3 regions of the Synechococcus sp. MU1611 genome follow, and region 2 is predicted to be linked to each of the others. Evidence: predicted binding sites of a transcription regulator. Region 2 holds the regulator's gene; each other region holds the start of a gene.
What was found. Region 2 encodes NtcA, which controls nitrogen genes in cyanobacteria. Its sites were predicted from a motif close to GTANCNNNNGNTAC; they were not measured.
Positions count from the first base shown of each region.

Region 1: the regulator NtcA is predicted to act here: its motif matches at 4,467-4,480, upstream of FZZ92_RS05805 (DUF4278 domain-containing protein).
Region 3: the regulator NtcA is predicted to act here: its motif matches at 3,876-3,889, upstream of FZZ92_RS05840 (circularly permuted type 2 ATP-grasp protein).

Region 1 is NZ_VTLC01000002.1:254,005-260,142, forward strand. Features, by position in the region: gene ureE (urease accessory protein UreE) at 1-188, opposite strand, end outside; gene FZZ92_RS05780 (urease accessory protein UreD) at 294-1,229, shown strand; gene FZZ92_RS05785 (urease subunit gamma) at 1,248-1,550, shown strand; gene FZZ92_RS05790 (urease subunit beta) at 1,561-1,881, shown strand; gene ureC (urease subunit alpha) at 1,885-3,594, shown strand; gene FZZ92_RS05800 (type 1 glutamine amidotransferase) at 3,591-4,349, shown strand; gene FZZ92_RS05805 (DUF4278 domain-containing protein) at 4,564-4,731, shown strand; gene FZZ92_RS05810 (hypothetical protein) at 4,812-5,030, shown strand; gene FZZ92_RS05815 (DUF1028 domain-containing protein) at 5,110-5,784, opposite strand; gene FZZ92_RS05820 (Zn-dependent hydrolase) at 5,781-6,138, opposite strand, start outside.
Region 2 is NZ_VTLC01000004.1:33,930-40,067, reverse strand. Features, by position in the region: gene FZZ92_RS09035 (glycoside hydrolase family 38 C-terminal domain-containing protein) at 1-195, shown strand, start outside; gene psbN (photosystem II reaction center protein PsbN) at 183-323, opposite strand; gene psbH (photosystem II reaction center phosphoprotein PsbH) at 408-608, shown strand; gene FZZ92_RS09020 (TatA/E family twin arginine-targeting protein translocase) at 618-848, shown strand; gene pth (aminoacyl-tRNA hydrolase) at 877-1,494, shown strand; gene FZZ92_RS09010 (DUF3146 family protein) at 1,494-1,751, shown strand; gene FZZ92_RS09005 (resolvase) at 1,735-2,175, opposite strand; gene FZZ92_RS09000 (DUF3084 domain-containing protein) at 2,172-3,323, opposite strand; gene ntcA (global nitrogen regulator NtcA) at 3,351-4,067, opposite strand; gene rph (ribonuclease PH) at 4,126-4,869, opposite strand; gene FZZ92_RS08985 (cob(I)yrinic acid a,c-diamide adenosyltransferase) at 5,014-5,613, shown strand; gene dcd (dCTP deaminase) at 5,613-6,138, shown strand, end outside.
Region 3 is NZ_VTLC01000002.1:263,998-270,135, reverse strand. Features, by position in the region: gene FZZ92_RS05855 (redox protein) at 1-440, shown strand, start outside; gene FZZ92_RS05850 (transglutaminase family protein) at 428-1,327, opposite strand; gene FZZ92_RS05845 (alpha-E domain-containing protein) at 1,300-2,295, opposite strand; gene FZZ92_RS05840 (circularly permuted type 2 ATP-grasp protein) at 2,289-3,764, opposite strand; gene FZZ92_RS05835 (sodium:solute symporter family protein) at 4,080-5,510, shown strand; gene FZZ92_RS13115 (hypothetical protein) at 5,528-5,656, shown strand; gene FZZ92_RS05830 (aspartate carbamoyltransferase) at 5,818-6,138, shown strand, end outside.

The sequences.
Region 1 (6,138 bases), on a different contig from region 2:
TCGCCCAGCAGATCACCAGGCTGCAGGGAGCCCATACGGGGCAACTGCAGCAGCACCGGACGACCGCATGAAGTGGTGCGGCGACCGCGCAATACCGTGCGCTCTTCAGCCGTTAACGGCAAGTGCAGGGTTGCCATGGCACTGCTGTTCTGCAGGCGCTGCTCCAACACCACCACTGCATCTGTCACCACCATCTCCTTTCCAGTTCCACAGAGAAAGCCTGCCCAGACATCAGCAGCACTTTGGTGTGCGTTGCTACAGAGATGAAGGCGATGGCAGCGGAGCGTGAAGCCATGCAACGTCTCGATCCTTGGCACGGCCGCTGCGACCTGCAGTTTCGTGCAGCCAACGGCAGCACCCGACACCAGGGGGGCTGCACGGCTCCGTTCAAGTTGCTTCGCAGTGAACGCGGTGATGACGGACGCTGCGAGCTGCCGATTCTGCACACAGCTGGAGGCCTGGTAGGCGGCGATCAACTCAGCCTCGACATCAAGCTTGAAGCCAGCAGCCGCAGCCTGATCACCAGTGTGGCGGCGCAGAAGGTTTACGGGTCCATCGGCCGCAGCCGCTTACAGCCTGAGGGCTGCTCTGCACAACAGCACGTGTGCTGCTCGCTAGCCAGCGGCAGTGATCTGGAATGGCTGCCGCAGGAATTGGTGCTGTACGCCGATGCCTTGTTCGAGCAGCACCTGACGGTGACCCTGCCAATGGATGCCTCCTTTGTTAGTGCAGAAATCGTGCGCCTGGGTCGAACCGCCGCTGGTGAAACCCTGCAGCAGGGGCGATGGCGGTCCAGCCTCACGATTCAGCGCATCACCTCAACCGGCTCGACATGGGAGTTGGCTGATCGCGTGGAACTGGGCGGAGCCAGCCTGGAGGGCCCCCATGGCCTAGCTGGTGCACCGGTTTTCGGAACACTGATCTGGGCCGCACCCATGGCCATGGGCGCCGAAACAACCGCAACGCTGCTGGACGGAGCGCGGGCCGACCGTGAGGGGCTGACGGGCACGATGCGCTGCGGGGCCCTCGGGCAAGGGCTGATCGCCCGCTATTCCGGCACTTCCAGCCGCGATGCCCGCTTCTGGTTCAGCCGAATCTGGGAGCGCACGCGAACACTCCGGGGACTGACAAAGCCACGCATCCCCAGAGTCTGGCCCCTGCAGGAACAGCCTCTACGCCGACAAACGTCCACCATGAACCCTTTGGAGACCGCAGCGGAGACACACTGAAGAAGACCGAGCTTCGCTATGCATCTCAGTCCCCAGGAAAAGGACAAACTCCTGATCGTGACCGCGGCACTGCTTGCGGAACGACGATTGAACCGCGGCCTGAAGCTCAACCACCCCGAATCGGTGGCCTGGCTCAGTTTTCTGGTGCTTGAAGGTGCCCGTGACGGCAAGAACGTGGCGGAGCTGATGCAGGAAGGCACCACCTGGCTGCGTCAGGACCAGGTGATGGACGGCGTGCCCGAGCTCGTGCACGAGGTGCAGATCGAAGCCGTCTTCCCCGATGGCACGAAGCTCGTCACCCTGCACGACCCAATTCGCTGAGGCAGAACCCATGGCACCTCTCATTCCCGGCGAACTGCTTCCCGAACCGGGTGAACTTGAGCTGAATGCGGGACGACCCGTCACCACGGTGAGCGTCTCCAACAGTGGCGATCGACCGGTGCAAGTGGGCTCCCACTTCCATTTCGCCGAAGCCAACGCCGCCCTGCAATTCGATCGGGCCGCAGCCCGCGGTCATCGTCTCGACATCCCCGCCGGCACCGCCATCCGCTTTGAACCTGGCGACAGTCGCGACGTGAACCTCATTCCCTTTGCCGGTGCCCGACGCGTCATCGGCTTCAACGGCCAGATCAACGGATCCCTCGACGCCTGACCCATGCCCTACCGCATCTCCCGCCAGGCCTACGCCGAGACCTACGGACCCACCACCGGCGACCGGGTTCGCCTTGCGGACACCGAGCTGATCCTCGAAGTCGAGAAGGATTTCACCGTGTACGGCGACGAGGTGAAATTCGGCGGCGGCAAGGTGATTCGCGATGGCATGGGCCAGTCCCAGACACCTCGAGCCGAAGGCGCCGTCGACACGGTGATCACCAATGCCTTGATCCTCGATTGGTGGGGCATCGTCAAAGCCGATGTCGGCCTCAAAGACGGCCGGATCGTGGGCATCGGCAAAGCCGGCAACCCCGACACCCAGGAAGGGGTCACGATCGTGGTGGGCCCCGGCACCGAGGCGATCGCTGGGGAAGGTCACATCCTCACGGCCGGTGGCATCGACACCCACATCCACTTCATCTGCCCCCAGCAGATCGAAACTGCTCTGGCCAGTGGCGTCACCACCCTGATGGGCGGCGGCACCGGACCAGCCACCGGCACCAATGCCACCACCTGCACCCCTGGGGCGTTTCACATCGGGCGAATGCTCCAGGCCGCCGAAGGCTTGCCGGTGAACCTGGGCTTCTTTGGCAAGGGCAACGCCAGCACCCCGGAAGCCCTGGAGGAACAGGTGCGCGCCGGTGCCTGCGGCCTGAAGCTGCATGAAGACTGGGGCACCACGCCGGCCACCATCGATGCCTGTCTGTCGGTGGCCGACCGGATGGATGTGCAGGTGTGCATCCACACCGACACCCTGAACGAAGCCGGCTTCGTGGAAGACACGATCGCCGCCATCAAGGGACGCACGATCCACACCTTCCACACCGAAGGTGCCGGCGGCGGCCATGCCCCAGACATCATCAAGATCTGCGGCGAAGCAAATGTGCTGCCGAGCAGCACGAATCCCACCCGGCCCTACACCCGCAACACGCTCGAGGAGCACCTCGACATGCTGATGGTGTGCCACCACCTCGACCCCAAAATCCCCGAGGACGTGGCTTTTGCCGAATCGCGGATTCGCCGCGAAACGATCGCCGCCGAAGACATCCTTCACGACCTCGGCGCCTTCTCGATCATCGCCAGCGACTCCCAGGCCATGGGGCGCGTGGGCGAAGTGATCACCCGCACCTTCCAGACCGCCCACAAGATGAAGGTGCAGCGCGGTGCGCTCCCGGAAGACTCCAACCGCAACGACAACCATCGGCTGAAGCGCTACATCGCCAAGGTGACAATCAACCCCGCTCTTGCCCATGGCATCAGCAGCGAGGTGGGCTCGATCGAAACCGGCAAGCTCGCCGATCTCGTGCTGTGGAAGCCGGGCTTCTTCGGCATTCGCCCGGAACTGGTGATCAAGGGCGGTTCGATCGTGTGGGCCCAGATGGGCGATGCCAACGCCTCCATTCCCACCCCCGGGCCCGTGCACGGCAGGCCCATGTTCGGCGCCTTCGGCAAAGCCTTGGCTCCCAGCTGCCTCACCTTCGTGAGCGCAGCCGCCATGGATGCTGATATCCAACGTCAACTGGGTCTGGAGCGCACCTGCATGGCGGTGAAGGACACCCGCAGCGTGGGCAAAAGCGCTCTCAAACTCAATTCCGCCCTGCCGAAGGTGAGCGTGGACCCGCAGACCTATGAGGTGTTCGCCGACGGTGAACTGCTCACCTGCGAGCCCGCCGAAGTGCTGCCCCTCGCCCAGCGCTATCTGCTGCTTTGACCACCACCCTGCTGGTGATCCAGCACGTTGACCACGAAGGGCCCGAACTGGTGGAACAACTGGCACGGGAACGGGGAATGACTCTCCGGACCCTGCGGCCCGACCGAGGCGACCGCCTGCCGCACCCAAGTGAATGCCCGAACAGCATCGCGCTGGTGCTGGGGGGACCAATGGGGGTGAACGAGCAGCATCGTCAAGACCTGCACTGGCTCCAAGCCGAGCTGAACTGGTTGACGGCCTGGCACCAGCAGCGTCGACCGGTGCTGGGCATCTGCCTGGGGGCGCAGCTCTTGGCTGTCGCTGCTGGCGGATCCGTGGAACCCCTGCAGGTTGGAGCGCCACCACAGCAACTCAAGGAACTGGGACTGGGGGCAATCCACTGGGTTGCTGAACGGAGCGATGAGGCCTTACTGCAGGGACAACCGAGCAGCAGCTTGGTGCTGCATTGGCATGGCGATCGCATCCACCTGCCAGGCGATGCAACCCTTCTTGGTTCCTCGCTGCACTGTGCGGAACAGGTGTTTCGAATCGGCGATCACGCCATTGGCCTGCAATGCCACCTCGAGATCAACAGAGACGCACTGCAACGCTGGATCGCCAACGACCACACCTATGTGATGAGCGCCCTTGGGCCTGAAGGGCCCGAACGCCTGATGCGGGAGTGGCGCTGGCTTGGAGACAAGCTGCAAGAGCAAGGTCGACACTTTTTCAATGCTGCGCTCGATCAGCTGCAGGAGTGCTGCAAGACCAGGTGATTCACATCAGCAAGGCCAACTAATTTCTACGGATAAAAATAAACAAAAGCAAAAACTTTTCAGATCAAGTATCGAACCGAACATCAACACAACGACCGAAAACGCTTCAATAGTTTTGTAGCAACAGCTACCGATCGTTCACTTCGCACCACGCGAAGCGCAGTTCGCCTCAGGCCATGGAACGGGGACCTGAGCTTGCTTCGAGGACCTTCCAATGACCACCCTTCTCTATCGCGGGCATCAGTACCAGCAAAAGAACGCCACTGAGAGCAGGCCCGGTGTGCAGCTGGTCTACCGCCGCAACGTGTACCAATCCCGCCAGATCAACAGCCACCGCACTCCGGTGCAGCTCGTGTACCGCGGGGTGGGCTACACGCGCTAGGCCAACTTCTCAATCTGTAGCAACTCGAACATTCCAGTTCCGAGGATTAGGGCGTAATAGATCCAGCCTCAGCAACGACGTTGGATCTCATCACTTCCCGCCTCGACAAAGGCCTTGTGCAGGTGAATCCCTCCAGCGTGCACGGCGTGTTCTGGCTGCAAACCCACTTCCCAGCCAGCGAATGGGATGCCTTGCTGTCTGGCCAGGCTGCATTTGGAATGGATTGCATCGACGACCTCGTCAATGATGCGCGTCAAGCTGGTTTGAATGTGGAGTGGGAAGCCACAGTCCCCAGTTGAGCCATTCAGAGTTTTGCAAAAAGCCCTCGACACCCAGTGTTGATGGGCTTTTTTTAATGGCACAAACCAACGCGAATCACTAAGCCACCAACCGGTTGAGCATGGGCAACTCTGAGAGTTCATCCCTCCATTCCTGGGCCCAAAGTGCCTGGCTGCGTTCGTAAACCTCCATCAACTGTTCCACCGCACGCTCATGGAAATCAACCCGTAGGTCCAACAGCGGAAAGGCAGCTTCACCACTCACCTGCACGGCTGCTGAGGTGCAGAAATCGGAGCGGTGATCGCCTCCAGCAGCCTCCCCCGCCTGCAGGGCAGCCATCAGGCGTCGACCAAGTTTCCAGCTGGGATCGCTGGTGAGATACGCCTGCTCCATCGCCTCCACAACACCGTCGTCAACCAAACAATTGCCGGCGACAGACAAGTCACGCCGATGGCGGTGCCCAGCCCAAGCCCCGCAATCCTGCCCCGTCCAACAGGCCGTTCGACCATCCAGGTCGATCAGATGAAACTGACGCCGATCACGATGCTGATCATCCGCCAGAAGGCTGGCCAAAACACTCTCCGCATCCGCACTCTGCTCCAAGCGTTCAAGACCACAGATCCCCAGATAGGGATTGGTATGGGCCTGGGTCGCCACAGCGCCAACTCCTGCGCGGATGTGGGGCACGGTGGATCCAACGGCCAGATGACAGGTGGCAACAGCCACGCCAAAGCGGCCGTTGCTGGGATCACGGGCCAGGATCGAAAAGGTCACGGCAGCTGGCGGTCGAGCCGCAGCAGCGTTTCCAAAAGCACCGAAGTGCCCGCCCAGCACTGTTCGTCGCTGGTGAACTCCGCAGCTGAGTGACTCAAACCGCCCCGACTGGGAACAAAAATCATGCCCATCGGCCAACGGCGACCAACCTCCTGCGCATCGTGGCTGGCTCGGCTGGGGAGATGGCTGTGAGACAAGCCGAGATCGGCCGAGGCCTCAGCAATCGTGGCCATCACCACAGCATCAGCAGGGGTGGGATCAACACTGAACTGTGGGTCCACCGAAATCGGGCAGCCCGTTTCAGCACCAATGCTTTCGACCTGCTGCATCAACTCCTCCACCAATTGATCGAGA
Region 2 (6,138 bases):
CAGCTCACGCCGGTTGCTCTGCAGCTGAATGGCGGTGACTGTTTGCTGAAGCTGATGAACGCGGGATCTGCTCGCTGTAGATGGGCCCCCGGTTCAGGCTGGCGCGTTCGCTTTCAGGCTGACTCAACTGCAACAGATCAAGTGGTGATCGCTCCCGGAGACCTCGTGTCTCTAGTGCTGTCTCAGTCCTCGTGATCGTCAAACGGGTCATCGAGAGCTTTTGATGGCGGACCAAAGGCCTGGTACACGCCAAAACCGGTGAGTCCGAACAAAACGGCGAGCACACCGATGGCAACGGACAGGGCTGGGGACGACGTTTCCATCACATCTCTCGACAGGATCGACCCCGAACCGGAGTCGGCCCCTACAGTATCGGGACTTCAAACCACCCGAGACCCAGCGTCGTCATGGCCCAACGCACCCGTCTGGGAGACCTTCTCCGCCCACTGAACTCCGAGTACGGCAAGGTGGTTCCCGGATGGGGCACCACTCCCGTGATGGGCATCTTCATGGTGCTTTTCTTGGTGTTCCTGCTGGTGATTCTTCAGCTCTACAACAAGTCCCTCATCCTTGAGGGCATCAACGTGAACTGGAACGGCCTCGGCTGATCTGAACCCATGAATATCTTCGGCGTCGGTCTCCCCGAAATGGCGGTTATCGGCGCCGTTGCGCTATTGGTTTTCGGTCCGAAGCGCTTGCCGGAGCTTGGTCGCACGTTGGGAAAGACCCTGAAGGGATTCCAATCCGCGTCCAAGGAATTTGAGCGCGAGATCAACAAAGCCATGGCAGATCCGGAGGTGCCGGCGGACGCTGCCAAACCGGTCGAAGAACTTCCCCCCGGCGACTGAGTCGCCACAACTGAGTCGCCACAGTGGTATGACCACCGATCTCAAGCTTGTCGTGGGACTGGGAAACCCCGGCACGAAATACACGGGCACGCGCCACAACATCGGCTTCATGGCTTTGGAGCTTTTTTCGGAGCGTTCCGGATTCAGCTTTCGGCAGCAAGCCAAATTGCATGGATTGGCGGCCGACACAGGAGTGGGTGATCAGCGTTTGCGCCTCCTCATGCCGCAGACGTACATGAACGACAGCGGTCGTGCAATTCGTGCTGCGCTCGATTGGTTTGGCCTCGAGCCCCATCAACTGCTGGTGCTGGTTGACGATATGGATCTCCCCCTTGGCCGTTTGAGGCTGCGTGCTCAGGGCAGTGCTGGAGGTCACAACGGACTGCGTAGCACCATTCAGCATCTCGGCACCCAGGCGTTCCCCAGGCTGCGGATCGGGATTGGTGCTCCGGCTGAGAACCCTGCCGAGCGTCGTGCCCGAACGGTGTCTCACGTGCTTGGTCCCTTCAGCAAGCTGGAGCAACCCTGTGTGGGCGCTGTTCTGGACGCTGTCCTGGAAGGGATTAATCGTCTTCAACGTCAGAGCTTTGAGCGCGCCGGGACCTGGATCAACGGGTTTCGCTACGACCTGGAGTCCGAAGACTGATGCCGGCTCTTCCGGCGACAACAGCCCATCTACGGGTGCTTCGCCAATGTTTTCAGGCGAAATGTGTGGAGGGTGAGGTCTCTGCCGGAGGCTTTGAGTGGCAGTTTTCCTGGGCGTTTGACCGCGGCGAGCTGATGGTGGAGCCGTCCTTAGGACGTGCCCTGATCGAGGATGCCTTGCGGCGGTTCCTGGTGCGTTCTGATTACAAGCTCGAACCAGGAGGTGACTACACCTTCATGGTCAGGGCCAGGTTTTGAGCAAGAACGTGGGTGCAGGCTCTGGCCATTGCAGGCGGCACCCCAGGTGCTCTTCCAGCATGACTAAGGCGGCAACAGCATCCAGGTCCACCGGTGGAATGCGCAGCCCTTTCGGTAGAACTCGGCGCCAACCCCGAGCTGGCCACAGCGTCCAGTAACGCTGTCTTGCCCGCAGGGTGGTCCCCTGCTCCGGAATCACGGTGAGGCTGCCCAGGCCTTCCAGCCGCTTGATCCACGCTTGGCTTCCTGTTCCGTCGCCAATCAGGATGCGATCTAGAGCTTGGTCTTGATTCCACTGCTCGAGCCAGGGTTCCACGGCCTCTGGGCTCAGAACATGGCCCTCGCTGACAAGACCATGCTGAAGATCGGCCAGCACAAGGCCACATTTGCAGCGGCCTGGGTCGAGTACGGCCACCCGCTTCATGGGGATGCCTCAACCTCGACCACAACAGCATCGGCGCTGTAGCTGATCCCTGCGGCAATCACCTTCAAGACCACGCTTTTGCTGGGTCCCTCCATCAATGTCTGGGCCAGTTGGGAGAGTGCTGATCCATCGAATTGCAGTCCTTCCGTCAGGGATCCTCGCCGTTGCACCTCGGCATAGGCCGATGCCAAGAGAAGGTTCAGCCGTGTTCGAATGCCCTCTGGTGTGCGTTCATCCGTTCGTAGTGTGGTGGTCGCCAGCACGTCACCGCTTTGAGCTACTGGGCGGTTCGGACGCACTTCGGGGAAGGCGTACACCGCCGTTTCACCACGCAGCACATTGGTGGCGGAGCGCAGCGAGATCACCCAGGTGTCCGGCTTGCGGATGATGTTCTGTAGGCGTTCCACGTCGCTGCGGGGAACGCGGATCAACTGTCGTTCGGGTGCTTCACCCGGCCTCACCTTGCCGTAGGCGTTGGCATTGGCCTCTTGAAGCAGCCTGTCGACAGCCTGTTTCGCTTGATCAGGAGCATCGAGACGAACCGTTGCTCTCGCCAAGGTCTGTCCGCTACTGATCACCACCGATCCACGCCTCAGGGCGACCAGGTTGAATTCGAGTTCCTTGAGTTCCTGCTCGCCAGCTCGGATTCGGCTCCGCACGCTGTTCAATTCGGCCTCCGTGCGCTGGATGTCGGCATCGCGGGAGGCGATGTCGCGGCTCAGACGCTCACGTTCTGCTTCGAGCTGGGCGCGTTCGTTCTGCAGAGGAGCCAGTTCGCGGCGCAGGGTGTCAGCCCGTTGCTGTGACTGCTTGAGTTCAGCGGCGATCCGGTTGGCTTCTGTTCGGGTCTCTTCCCGTTCCCGTTCGGCTGCATCGAGCTGCCGCCGGCTGTCCTGGAGCCGGTCTTGCAGAGCATCCAGTTCAAACAGGCCCACCCGCAGCTGGCGGCTCACCAGCAGCAGCAGGCCGAGCGATAGTGCGCTGATCAGGCTGCCGGTCAGCACCGTGATCAGAACGGCGGTCCGTCGCGGGCGCATCTTGAACAGACTCAGGCGGGCCTTGCCAACACGACTTCCCAGCCGGTCACCCAGGGTCGACAGAACGCCCCCGAGCACCAGCAGAACCAGGATCAGTGCCCAGCCACTCATGGCCGCACCTGTGGGTTGACGTGCTGCCTAGCTGAATCGTTTGGCCAGAGCGATTGGATCCAGAACGGTGATTTTTTTGCGGTCAATCTGAACCAGACCGGATTGACGCAAGTCTCCCAGCAGACGCGTGATTGTCACGCGCGTTGAGCCAATCGCTTCGGCGATGGCCTGATGGGACAGGCGCAGGTCGATGGTGATTCCCAGTTCATCCGCAACGCCGAAATCCCTGCACAGCACCAGCAGAAAGCTCACCAGTCGGGATGACATGTCCCTGTGGGTCAGCGTTTCGATCATCGTTTCGGTCTGAAGAATCCGACTGGAAAGGCCCTGCAGCAAGCGCAGGCCAACGCTGGTATCCGCCTCGATCGCTGCCTTCACGGATGTCGCAGGCGCCGTCACCATCTCGACTCTGGTGAAGGCTACGGCGTGGTAGAAGCGATCAGACCGTTGACCGGTCAGCAACGACAGCACCCCGAAGAGGCTGTTCTCGCGCAGCAAGGCCACTGTGATCTCTTCCCCTGACTCGTAGACGCGGGAGAGACGGACCGCGCCGCGGCGGATCAGATAGACCCGTTCAGCAGGATCTCCAGGGAAAAAGATGGTCTTGTTGCGGTCCACCAGTTCACTGCTGGCGCCGTCCAGGTCCCGGATGATTTCCAGGAGGGAGCGGTTGGCCGGTTCTGTGCTGGGGGTTGGAGCCACCATCTGCGGGGCGTATCGGCTGAAACCTCGGCTACTGGTCATGACAACCCCCTTGTGAGGCGAAGTTACGGAGCCAACGGTGGCCGCCGTGTAGCGGTTATTACGTAACTCTGCTGTGCTCGCTCATCGCTTGGCGTTGCGCCTGCATCAGGGATGTCAATCCAGGCTCAGCCAGATCCAGTAATTCATTGAGTTGGCTGCGGCTGAAAGGCGCTCCCTCCGCAGTTCCCTGGATCTCCAACAGGCGACCATCGCCAGCCTGCACAACATTCAGGTCCACCTCAGCTTTGCTGTCTTCGCTGTAGTCCAGATCCAGCAAGGCCTGGCCATCCACCAGGCCGACGGACACGGCCGCCACCTGGTCGACCAGTGGCGATTGCTCCAGAATCCCCTCATCCACGAGTGAAAGGCAGGCTTGCTCAAGGCCGAGCCAAGCTCCCGTGATGGATGCAGTCCGTGTTCCGGCGTCGGCCTGGATCACATCGCAGTCGATCAGCAAGGTGCGCTCGCCCAGTCGCTTCATGTCGATCACAGCGCGAAGGCTTCGGCCGATCAACCGTTGAATCTCCTGCGTGCGGCCCGACAATTTCATGAGCTCTCGTGATTGCCGCTGCGGCGTGGATCCCGGCAGTAACCGGTATTCGGCGCTGAGCCACCCCAACCCTTCCCCCTTCCGCCAGCGTGGAACCTTGTCCTCCAGGCAGACGCTGCAGAGAACAGCGGTTCGGCCGGTGTGAACCACAAGGGAGCTCAAGGCAAAACCCATGGGATTCCAGGTCACCGAGAACGGCCGTAATTGCTCAGGGCGACGGCCATCGGTGCGGCTTCCAGCGGTTTGGCTCATCGGTGGTGTGCAGTTCTTCAAGCCTCGCAGGCGGTTGGTTCTCGCCCGTCCAAACACCATGGGTGGTGTCAATGCACTTGTGGAATGTCATCTCGCCGCTACATTCAAGGTCTTGCCGGGATTGCCCGGACGGATGTTGCCGCGATGACCACAAGCCTTGCCGACCCCCAAGCGTTCCAGAACTCTCTGGATAGGGATCAGCAGGCTTTGCAGCGGGCTGGACTCAGGCCCCTGCCACCTGTTGCAGATCCTCCACCGCTATATCTGGTGGCTCCCGAAGGGCAGCTCCAGGTCCACACAGCGCCCTATCGCGGCAGTTTCGCCAGTGTTCTCAGTCAAGCGATGCGTGCCGCTGGTCTGGGCAGTCGTGTTCTGATCAGTCAGTTCCTCAAAGGGGGCGTGCAGCAGGGGCCCGCAGGTCGAGTCCAACTATGTGGAGGCCTGGTCTGGCTACGGCCCGAGGTGCCTCTCTGCCTCTCTTCTCCGAATCACCCCGGCGGTGCGGAGGCGGTTGCTGCCGTTTGGTCCATCTGCCGTCAGCATTTGATTCAGGGGGATCTCGACCAGTTGGTCCTGGATGAAATCGGCCTGGCTGTTGCCTTCGGTTACCTCAATGAATCGGACGTGATTGCAGCTCTCGAGCAGCGGCCCGCCTCGATGGATGTGATCATCACAGGACCTGCGATCCCCGCCGGCGTGGTGGAGATGGCAGATCAAGTCACGGAGTTGCGCCGAGGTTTCTGATGCTCAAGTGCGATCGCTGGATCACTGAACAGGCTGGGCAGGGAATGATCGAGCCATTCCAGAGCGGCCTCGTCCGTCATCTGGATCCGGAGCAGAAGCTGCGTCCGGTGCTGAGCTTTGGTTGCTCCTCCTACGGCTACGACCTACGCCTGTCTCCTCAGGAATTTTTGATCTTCCGGCACGTTCCCGGCACGGTGATGAATCCCAAGCGGTTCAATCCGGCCAATCTCGAGCCCACTCCTCTCCATGAAGATGAGGACGGCCGCTATTTCATTCTTCCGGCCCACTCTTATGGCCTTGGCGTAGCGCTTGAAAAGCTTCGAGTTCCTCCCAACATCACTGTGATCTGTTTGGGCAAGAGCACCTATGCGCGCCTTGGAATCATTGTGAATACCACCCCAGCGGAAGCTAGCTGGGAGGGTCACCTCACCCTTGAATTCAGCAACAGCTCCGGTGCTGACTGCCGGATCTATGCCGATGAAGGTATCTGTCAGCTGTTGTTTTTTGAGGGTGATCCCTGTGCGA
Region 3 (6,138 bases), on a different contig from region 2:
TTTTCGACGTGACTGTGGACACCTCGAACGCGCGTGACTTGGTGATTCACAGCGGTCCGGCGGTGTCGCCACCCAACGACCCTGAGAGCGGAGCCTGGCAGTTTTATTTGCATCCCCATCAGGAAGACAATTTGCTGGCGGCGAGTGGCGGGAGAACCTTCTTTTTGGTGAATCTGGCCTGGGAGCAGCCGTTTCACATCGTTCGGCTGGAGAGTGGTGGTGACATCCTTCGCATTCCCCCCGGCACCTTCCACCGCTCGATTTCCGATCCCGATGGCTCTGTCGTTTTGAACCAGGCGGTCCGTGAGGAGGGCGTCTCTCTTGTGCGGGAATTTCGCGTCTACAACAGCGCCGAGATCCCGGCCTTGATGGCTGCAACCCATAGCTCTGCTCGGAAGCCCCAGTTGCATGGGGTGGAACCTCTGCTTCAGGCGGCCTGAACGAGGTTGTGTTGTGAGTTCTCCGTTCCGGAGGCTTCGTCGTTGATCTGAATCTGCCAATTCAGCTCACTCGCTGTTCCTGGGGGGCCGCTGAAGCTGCCGCTCACGGCCGCGGTGAGTTCCGGTTTGGAGGAGGTGGCTAGCACCACATAGCGCTCGGTGACCTCCTTGCCGGCACTGGGGTCAAAGCCTCTCCAGCCCGCTCCAGGTAGGTAGACCTCCGCCCAGGCATGGAGGTCGTACTCGTTCGGGGGAGGTTGCTGCAGTTGATATCCGCTCACGAATCGGGCCGGAAGACCCACCACGCGGCAGCAGGCCACCATCAGCATGGCCAGATCTCGGCAAGAGCCGATTCGCTCGCGCAGGGTTCGGCCCGCTGGCCAGGCCGGCCCCACATGGCGTTGGGTGTATTTCACCCGCTCTTGAATCAGTTCAATGAGTTGATTCAGAAAGGCCAGGGTCTGTTGGTTGCTGCCCATCAGCGCTTCCTGGGTGAGGTCGATGGCTGCGGGTTCGTGCTGGCCATTGGGCAACCAGCCCTCTAAGGCGCCCTGCAGATCACTGTTGAGTTGGCCCCGCGGGTAGGGCAGTGGTGGTTCGAGTCCGTTGAAGCAGCTCTGCAGCGGTGGTGCCGGCCGGGTTTCCACCAGACTGCGGGCCTCAAAGACGAGTTGCTCGGTGCTGCCAAGAAAGTGGAGCCGTTGGATTTCGTCGCCGCTGGCGGCCACCAGTTCCCGACGTTGCTCAGGTTCAGGCAGCACGCTGAGGTGATGGTCCAGCAGGGTCTGGAACCCCTGTCCCCTGGGTTTCAGACAGAGGCGATGCTCCCCCAGAACGACCCTGGCCTCATACCGATACGTCAGGCGGTGAACGATGAGAGCGCGCATGCTGGATCGGTGGGAGTGGAACGGAGGTCGGCGCTGGTGAAGTAGCGGGTCTGGATCAGGATGTGGAGTTGATTGAGGTCCTGTTGAAGCCGGTCAATCGCTTCATGCAGACCGGATTCGATCAGGTTGTCGATCCTCACGTAGCTCCAGCGGGCCAAGAGCTGGCCGCGTAAGCAGTCGAGATCATCTGGCGTGTCTTGGCTCGGGTGCTGCTGGATCTGTTGCAAGGTGTCGCTGATGCCCTGGAGGCAGTAGCGCACCGACCGAGGAAAGAATGGATCCAGCAGCAAAAAGCGGGCCACCGATGCGGGGCTGATCGCTTGTTGGACGCTCTGGCGGTACATCTGATACGCGCCCGCCGTGCGCAGCAGGGTGATCCACTGCAGTTCATCCAGCACCCCGCCGACCTCCTCGGTGGACGGCAGCAGCAGGAAGTATTTGACGTCGAGGATGCGGGAGGTTTTGTCAGCGCGTTCGATCAGACGTCCCAGCTGGCTGAACAGCCAGCTCAGATCGCGGCTCAGTGTGGTGTCGGTGATCCCGTACACAAGCTGGCAGCCGCGGCGGATGATCTGCAGTTGCTCCTGCACGGGTTCCCGCCAGATGTCTTCGTCGTCTTGCAGGCTCCAGTGCAGATCATTGATCTGCTCCCACATTTCCGTGGTGATCACATCCCTGATCTGCCTTGCATTTTCCCGAGCCATCGCAATGCAGCTCACGATGCTGTTGGGATTGCTGCGGTCCAGCAGTAGGAAGCGCACCACTTGTTTGGGAGTGGCATCGGGATAGGCCACGTCGAAGCTGTTCCGATCCCCTGTCACCTCCACCAACGGCAACCATGGTTCTGCGCTCCCCGGAGGACAGTCCAGAGCCATCGCTTCACTTACTTCCAGAAAACGCGAGATGTTTTCGGCGCGTTCCAGATAACGGTTGATCCAGTAGAGCGAATCGGCAACGCGACTCAACACGGCACAGCCTCCTTTGGCTGCGGTGCCGACATCCGTTGGTCGTCGACGATCCAGGTGTCCTTACAGCCGCCCCCTTGGGATGAATTCACCACCAGTGAGCCCCGCTTGAGGGCCACCCGCGTCAGCCCCCCTGGGCTCACCCAGCTGTTTGAGCCGCGCAGCACATAGGGGCGCAGATCCACGTGGCAGGGATACAGCTCACCGTCACTGAGGGATGGCACGGTGGAGAGCTGCAGTGTGGGCTGCGCGATGAAGTTGCGGGGATTCGCACGGATCTTGGTGTCGAAGTCAGCCAGTTCCGATCGGCTGGCCTGGGGGCCGATCAGCATTCCGTAGCCCCCGGCTTCCGCCACCGATTTCACCACCAGTTGCTCGAGGTGGTCGAGCACATAGCGCTGATCGTCGGGCCGGGCACAGAGATAGGTGGGAACGTTCTCGATGATCGGCTCCTCATCGAGGTAGTAGCGGATCATTGCCGGCACATGGGCGTAGATCAGCTTGTCGTCGGCGACGCCGGTGCCGGGGGCATTGGCGATGGCGACCCGTCCTTGCCTAAGCACGTCGATCAGGCCCGGCACCCCCAGCATCGAGTCCTGCCGGAACACGGTGGGATCGAGAAAATCGTCGTCGATACGGCGGTAGATCACATCCACGGGCTTGAGCCCGTTGGTGCTGCGCATCCACACCCGGCCGTCTTCGCAGACCAGGTCCCGTCCCTCAACCAGTGCAATGCCCATCTGCTGGGCCAGATAGCTGTGCTCGAAATAGGCGCTGTTGAACACCCCGGGCGTCAGGATTGCCAAGCGAGGGCTTTCACTCCAGGGCGCCAGGTCCTGAAGGGTGCGCAGCAGATGGGAGGGATAGGCGTCGATCGGTTGAACGGCACGGCCCTCGAACAGGCCAGGGAACAACCGTTTCATCACCCGACGATTCTCGAGGAAGTAGGCCACCCCTGACGGGCAGCGCAGGTTGTCTTCCAGGACACGCCAGGTGCCATTGCCGTCGCGGATCAGGTCGAGTCCGGAGATGTGGCACCAGCGGTTGAGGGGCAGGCTGATGCCCTGCATCTGAGGTCGCCAGCCGGAGGAACTTTCCACGTCTTCCCGCGGGATCACACCGTCGTTGAGGATCTGCTGCGGGCCGTAGATGTCGGCGAGGAAGCAGTCGATGGCTTCCAGGCGTTGCAGCAGTCCCCGCTCCAGGTTGATCCAGTCGCTGCGGCCGATCAGTCGGGGTAAGGGATCGAAAGGAAGAATCCGTTCACTGCCCTTGAGGCCGGAATCGTTCAGGCGGAACGTGGCACCGAGGCGACGCAGCAGCTGGCTGGCGGAGGCATGACTGCGGTTGAGCTCGGGCAATCCCATCTGCCCCAGCGATGCAAGCAGGGTGGCCAGATCGTCGCGAGGCCTCGCCGTGTCCCTGCAGAAATATTCGTCGAAGCCGACCGTGGGTTTGTAGTCGGTGAACATTCCGATGGTCTGGGCACATTTCATCCAAGGCGTCGCCCCAACCCCCTCGGGTTGTAGTTGCTACACATTCCGCAATTTCAGGTGACAGGGCGCTGATCGCTTGATGTTTGCGTATCCGAAGGCACCTGAATCGAGGGCGAAGGGCCAGGCGGGGAAGACTCTTTTGCTTATCTGTTTCTGGAGTTCAAAGGGTCTTCGCTTTGGATGAATTGCTCTGGGCGCGACTGATCTTTGCCCTCGGTGCCGTTGTTACTGCGGCGACGGTGGTGATGATTCTGCGCGGACATCTTTATTGGAACCGAAGGGGGTCGACGGATGTCCGCTGACTCGGTTCCCTTCCTCCAGCCCGGGATCGCCTGGGCGCTGGTGGTGTTGTTCTCCGTTCTCTGGGTTGCCCTCGGGATTGCTTGGGGTCGGCGCGGTCAAGGCAATGCCGATGACTACATGCTGGCGGGGCGCAACATCGGGCTGGCCCTGAGCACCGCCACGTTGATGGCCTCCTGGGTCACCGGCAACACCACGTTGCTTGCCCCTGAATTCGGCTACAAGACCGGGCTTTGGGGCATGTTCAGCTATGCCCTGGCAGGGCTTGGACTGATCCTGTTTGCTCCCCTGGCTTCGCGGATCAAGCAGCTGATGCCCAACGGACGCACCAGCGGCGATTTCATTCGGTTGCGTTACGGGCGCCTGGCTTGGTGGGTGTTCATGGTGATCACCGCTATTTACACCCTGGGTTTTTTGATGACCCAGGCGATGGGTGCCGGACTGCTGCTGCAGGCCCTTTCAGGCTTCGATTACCACGTGGGGATGGTGGTGGTGATTGGTGTTGCCACGCTCTACACCCTGTTCGGTGGGATGCGGGCCGTGATCGGCACCGATTTCATCCAGTCGCTCTTGATCATGGTGCTGTTGGCGGTGGTGGCGGTGCTCGCTTTCCGGCAATTCCCGATGCCCGAGGTGCATGCCTCGTTGCTTGCCCGGCATCCCGATCGGCTCGATCTGCTGTTGCCTGCTGGTTTGTTGATCGCGTGGAATTCCGCCCTCTTCTCGATGGGCGAGGTGTTTCACAACAACATCTGGTGGTCTCGGGTCTTCGCTAGCCGTCGCTCGGTGGTGATGACCTCCTTTGTGTTGGGGGGGGTCGCCTGGATGAGCGTGCCGATGGTGACGGGCTCCATCGGGCTGGTGGCATTGGCGCGTGAGTTGCCTCTCGAGCAGGTGAACATGGTGTTCCCAGTGATGGCAGCTGATCTGCTCGGCGCCGGCGGCGCTGCTCTGGTGTTTGTGGTGGTGTTTGCGTCGCTCACCTCCACCCTGGATTCGCTGTTGGCATCCACCGCCGATCTTCTGGCGGAGGATGTGTACTTCCGCCTGTTGCGGCCCCAAGCCAGTGACCTGCAGCTCAAGCAGGCTGCGCGGCTGATGGTGGTGGGGTTGGCGGTCGTCACGTTGGCCCTGTCCTGGCCGCGGCTTGATTCTTTGGCGTCGGTGCTGTTCTTTACCGGTGCCCTGGTGGCCTCCACGGTCTGGCCAGTGGCCTGCGGCCTGTACTGGCGCACGGCCAATCGCACGGCTGCCATTGCGGCCATGCTCGCCGGCAGCGTTGTTGGCCTGCTCGCTTATGTGCTGATAGCGCCTTACTGCGCCGCTGTGTTTTCGGCGGCCGTATCAGCAGTCGTGATGCTGATCGGCAGTCGCACGTGGCCGGAAAGGTTTGACTTCACTTTGTTGCAGGAGGAGGGATGATCCAAAGTCTTTTTTTGATGGCCAGCCTTGTTGGACTCTCCGGCTTTCAGTTTCTGCTGGTGGCCAGTCAGCTTGCCTTGGTGCTGTCTGTGTTCGTGTTGCTACTGATTTGGTGGGTTGAGTGGCGGAACGGTCGTGTGTGGTGACGGCTGCAGGTATTAGTAACCAGCTGAACATTTTTTCCGGATCTTTGCTTAAGAAGATCTTTCTTTGTGGACGAAGGGGTGTTGTTGTTGTTACCGGTAAAAGATGTAGTTCTTGGCCTTAGCACTCGGTTTGGCAAACAGAGTGTTGATCCGATTTAGCTATGGCACAGGCAAATTCAGCAGTAGTTGAAGCGTCGTCGGTACAGATTCGGTTTCAGCCGATGGGTCCCGATGTCTATGGCCAGAACCAACCCCAGGAGCTGCTGGCTGCGATTGCCGAGGACGGAGAGCCGTTGCTGGATTTGGTGAATCAGCATGTGGTGTCGATCCAACCGTTTCGACCCGAGGCCTTGTTGCAGGTGTTTCGGCTGGCGGCGAAATTCGAGAGCAATCCAGATCGGTATTGCCGCCACAACACGCCCCTGACCGGCAAGATTCTGATTAACGCGTTTTACGAGCCGAGCACGCGCACCCGTCTCTCT